Regions from separate parts of the Streptomyces sp. NPDC059900 genome, predicted to be linked through region 2. Evidence: riboswitches for the same ligand, from Rfam matches in the RefSeq annotation. Region 2 holds a riboswitch; the other holds the start of a gene.
The links. Region 2 has a riboswitch for glycine ahead of gcvT (glycine cleavage system aminomethyltransferase GcvT). Riboswitches for the same ligand answer to the same signal wherever they lie in the genome.
Positions count from the first base shown of each region.

Region 1: another riboswitch for glycine. It lies ahead of gcvP (aminomethyl-transferring glycine dehydrogenase); the one in region 2 lies ahead of gcvT (glycine cleavage system aminomethyltransferase GcvT).

Region 1 covers NZ_JBNNJZ010000446.1:3,401-5,784, reverse strand. The annotation lists partial or broken gene gcvP (aminomethyl-transferring glycine dehydrogenase) at 1-1,220, opposite strand, end outside; glycine riboswitch at 1,418-1,515, opposite strand; gene ACQKIP_RS35615 (PRC-barrel domain-containing protein) at 1,660-2,040, shown strand; gene ACQKIP_RS35610 (DNA polymerase IV) at 2,073-2,384, opposite strand, start outside.
Region 2 covers NZ_JBNNJZ010000154.1:4,789-7,172, forward strand. The annotation lists gene ACQKIP_RS21060 (enhanced serine sensitivity protein SseB) at 1-21, opposite strand, end outside; gene ACQKIP_RS21065 (AAA family ATPase) at 105-791, opposite strand; glycine riboswitch at 933-1,038, shown strand; glycine riboswitch at 1,039-1,159, shown strand; gene gcvT (glycine cleavage system aminomethyltransferase GcvT) at 1,195-2,328, shown strand.

The sequences.
Region 1 (2,384 bases), on a different contig from region 2:
TCGGCCCGGCCGGGCACCCGCACGGTCAGGGTGTCGAAGTACGCGCCGTGCACGACCTCGACCCCGCCCGCGGCGAGGCCCGCGGCGAGCAGGGTCGCGTAGCGGTGGGTACGGCGCGCGATGGACTTCAGGCCGTCGGGCCCGTGGTAGACCGCGTACATTCCGGCCATCACGGCGAGCAGCACCTGGGCGGTACAGATGTTGCTGGTGGCCTTCTCGCGCCGGATGTGCTGCTCACGGGTCTGCAGGGCGAGGCGGTAGGCCTTGTTGCCGTCCGCGTCCACGGAGACACCGACGAGCCGCCCGGGCAGGCTGCGGGCGAACTTCTCGCGCACCGCCATGTAGCCGGCGTGCGGTCCGCCGAAGCCCATCGGGACGCCGAAGCGCTGCGTGGTGCCCACCGCGATGTCGGCCCCGAGCTCGCCGGGCGAGGTGAGCAGCGTCAGGGCGAGCAGGTCGGCGGCCACGGAGACTATGGCGCCGAGCTCGTGCGCCTGCTCGATGAGGGGCTTGATGTCCCGTACGGCACCGGAGGCGCCGGGGTACTGGATCAGGACGCCGACGACACCGCGCTCGGCGACCTCGGCGGGGATGCCCTCGCTCAGATCGGCGACCACGACCTCGACGCCGGTCGGCTCCGCGCGGGTCTGGATCACGGCGACGGTCTGCGGCAGCGCGTCGGCGTCGACGAGGAAGACACCGTCCTTGACCTTGCCCATGCGCCGCGACAGGGCCATGGCCTCGGCGGCGGCCGTCCCCTCGTCGAGCAGCGAGGCACCGGAGGTGGGCAGGCCGGTCAGTTCGGCGACGACGGTCTGGAAGTTGAGCAGCGCCTCGAGGCGGCCCTGGGAGATCTCGGGCTGGTACGGCGTGTAAGCGGTGTACCACGCCGGGTTCTCCATGACGTTCCGCAGGATCACCGGCGGCGTGAAGGTCCCGTAGTAGCCGAGCCCGATCATGGAATCAAGAACCTGGTTGCGGTCCGCGAGGGAGCGCAGCTCGGCCAGGACCTCGGCCTCGGTGCGCGCGCCGGGCAGCTTCAGCGCCTCGGCGTTCTTGATCACATCCGGTACGGCGGCGGCGGTCAGCTCGTCGAGCGAGCCGTACCCGACCTGCGCGAGCATCTTGGCCCGTGCTTCCACATCGGGGCCGATGTGCCGCTGCTCGAAGGGAATGCCCTGCTCGAGCTGTGAAAGCGGGATGCGAGGGGTGGCGGTCATTGCGGAGGCCTCCGGGTCTGACGCGACCTGCGAGGGGCACCACGGCACGGGTACCCGGACGGCCTCCCCCTCTGTCATCTCAACCTGAGAGTTTCACCAGGCCGCGCCTCGCCAGAGGCACCGTCCCGGCTTTCACCGTCGGTGAGGAAGGGTTCCGAACGTGCCCGCCCGACGCCCGCCCTGCTTTCCAGAGTGACCTCGTCCGTGCGGTACAGGGGCCTGAGAGATTCCGGGGAGGAGTTGCTCCTTCGGCGCCCCCGGTGTTTCGACCGGAGAGCTCTCCCGCACGGGGTCAGCAGCCATCCGCCAGCCTACCAGCGAGGACCGCGACCCATCCCTCGAGTGGCCGCCTGCCCCGAAGTGCTCTTTCGTAGTGATTACGAACGAACAAGGATGAGTTACGCCCCACTTCGACAAGCCTCGACCAGTTGGAGGGACCGTGCAGACCGATATCGATCCGCGCAACCTGATCGGCCGGAAGGCGTTCGACCTGAACGGGGCCAAGATCGGCACGATCGACGAGGTCTATCTCGACGACGCCACCGGCGCCCCGGAGTGGGCCGCCATACGCACGGGGCTGTTCAGCCGGGACGCGTTCGTGCCCCTGGAGCCCAGCGAGCTCAGGAGCGACGGCACCCTGCGCATCCCCTTCGAACGCTCCCTGATCAAAGACGCCCCGGACTTCGGCGTGGGCCGCCATCTCTCCCCCGAACAGGAACTTCAGCTCTACCACCACTACGGCCTCGACATCACGCCCCCGCAGTCACCGCCTCCGCCGGACCAGGACTTCGGCAAGATCGCGGGCCAGGAGAGCACCTGAGGGCTCCCTGCGAGCCCGCTGCCGGGACATCGCTACACCAGGGGGCGCGACTCGGCCCCGTCCCCGTCCCCGGGCGAGGCCACCAAGGGCAAAGGCTCCGCGGGCTCAAGCGCAGGATCATCGGTCCGAAAGGTCCGCACCCGCCCCGGCACCGAGGACTCCGGCGTCTCGAAGCGCACCGTCACCCGCCCCAGGCCACTGCCCTGCACCCACCCGTGCCCGTACCGGGCATGCCGCACGTCGTGCCCGGCGGCCCACCGCCGCGCCCCGAGCGGCACTTCCCCGGCGGACGGCTCCTCCGCCGCCTCCGTGACCCCTTGCGCAGCCTCCGCGGTCCCCGTGGC
Region 2 (2,384 bases):
TGCCTGCGCCGGAATGTCCATCTGTCTGTCCAACCCCTGCTCTGTCCCGCTCTGCCTGCGGCATGACCCTAACGCGGCGGGCGGCCCGGCATCCGGAGGGCTGCTCAGTCCCCGAAGCCGATCCCGCGCAGGACGTCCGCCGCCGTGCGGTCGAGCAGGATCGCGGAACCGCAGCCGCGCGGCAGATCGCCCCGCTCGGCGGCGCCGACGAGGCGGGCGATGGTTCTGCGGTGCCGCGCGAAGGCGTACCTCGACACGCCGCGCCCGCGCGAGAGCTGGCCCTCTATGGCGGTGGCGGGCTCCACGTCGAGGAGCAGCAGATGCAGCGTCGTGCCGCGCCGCACGGCTTCCCTGGCCAGCCAGCGGCGCACCCACGCCTGGGTACCGCAGTCGTGCACCACCACGCCCTCGCCGGAGCGCAGGGCGGCGCGGAGGCCCGCGTAGTGCGCGAGGCGGACCAGGGGGCGGTAGACCGCGTACGGCAGCAGGCGCGGCATGCGCCGGGCCCAGCGGTCCCGGGTGTCCTGCGAGTCGATGCGGGGTCCCGCGACGGCTCTGCTCATCAGCGTGGACTTGCCGCTGCCCGGCAGACCGGAGACGACGATCAGGTCACCGGCGCCGAACGTCAGGCGGTGCGGGCTGTGGCCCGTCCGCTGCCGCAGGTCGCGGACGACGGCCGCGGGCAGGGCGCCGCAGCTCTCCCTGGTGGGGGCGGCGGCCTGTTTGGGCAGGGCCACCCCCGTGCTGGTCGCGTAGACGCTCGTCCTGCGCACCGTGATCGGCCTCCCCATAGCGGTCACGTAACTGCTTCCCGCAGCTTCCCCGGCAAGTGTAAAGAGAAGGTAATGCGGCACAAGGGCATTACTCGATCGGCACTGCCCTGTGACAGGGGCGCGTGCAATGATGTGCGCGCAAACTCCATACAGGCCGTTTGAATCCGCGCGGGAGAGTTCCCGGAAACCGTCGAAAGACGCTCCGGGGCGCCGAAGGAGCAAGTCCCTCCCTTGAATCTCTCAGGCCCCGTACCGCGCGGGCGAGGCACATCTGAAAAGCGGGCCGCCCCGGCGGCTCCACCCAAGGTGCAAGTCATGACCTCCTGTACGAGATGTACGGACGGGTCGTGGTGAACCTCTCAGGTTCCGATGACAGATGGGGAGGATCGACCTCGCCCGTCATGCCCTGGGAGTTCCCCCTATGAGTACCGTCCCCCGTCTGACCGCCCTCGATGCCGTGCATCGCGCGCTCGGCGCGACCATGACCGACTTCGCGGGCTGGGACATGCCGCTGCGCTACGGCAGCGAGCGCGACGAGCACGTCGCCGTACGCACCAAGGCCGGTCTCTTCGATCTCTCCCACATGGGCGAGATCACCGTCAGCGGCCCGGAGGCCGTGGACTTCCTGAACTTCTCGCTGGTCGGCAACATCGGCTCCATCGGTGTCGGCCGCGCCCGCTACACGATGATCTGTGCCGAGGACGGCGGGATCCTGGACGACCTGATCGTCTACCGGCTCGGCGAGCCCGACGCCCCCGAGTACATGATCGTCGCCAACGCATCGAACGCCCAGACCGTTCTGAACGAGCTGAGCAATCGCGCCGAGGAGTTCGACGTCGAGGTCCGCGACGACCGCGACGCGTACGCCCTGCTCGCCGTCCAGGGTCCCGAGTCCCCCGGCATCCTGAAGTCAGTCACGGACGCGGATCTGGACGGCCTGAAGTACTACGCGGGCCTGCCCGGCACCGTCGCGGGCGTGCCCGCCCTGATCGCCCGCACCGGCTACACCGGCGAGGACGGCTTCGAGCTGTTCGTCGCCCCCGGTGACGCCGAGAAGCTCTGGAACGCGCTCATGGCGGCCGGCGAGTCCGTCGGCCTGGTCCCGGCCGGGCTCTCCTGCCGCGACACGCTCCGCCTGGAGGCGGGCATGCCGCTGTACGGGCACGAGCTGACCGCCGAGCTGACGCCCTTCGACGCGGGCCTTGGCCGGGTCGTGAAGTTCGAGAAGACCTCGATGTCCGAGAACTTCGTGGGCCGCGCCGCGCTCGCGGCCGCCGCCGAGCGCGCCGAGACCGCTCCCCCGCGCAAGCTGGTGGGCCTTATCGCCGAAGGCCGCCGCATCCCGCGCGCGGGCTTCGCCGTGGTCGCCGACGGCAAGATCATCGGCGAGGTCACCTCCGGCGCGCCGTCCCCGACGCTGGGCAAGCCGATCGCCATCGCGTACGTCGACGCGGCGCACGCGACCCCCGGCACCGAAGGCGTCGGCGTGGACATCCGGGGCACGCACGAGCCGTACGAGGTCGTGGCTCTGCCGTTCTACAAGCGCCAGAAGTGACACTTCCGTCTCTGTGGTAAGCCGGAAGTGACCCCACGCACATCATTCCCGTTCCG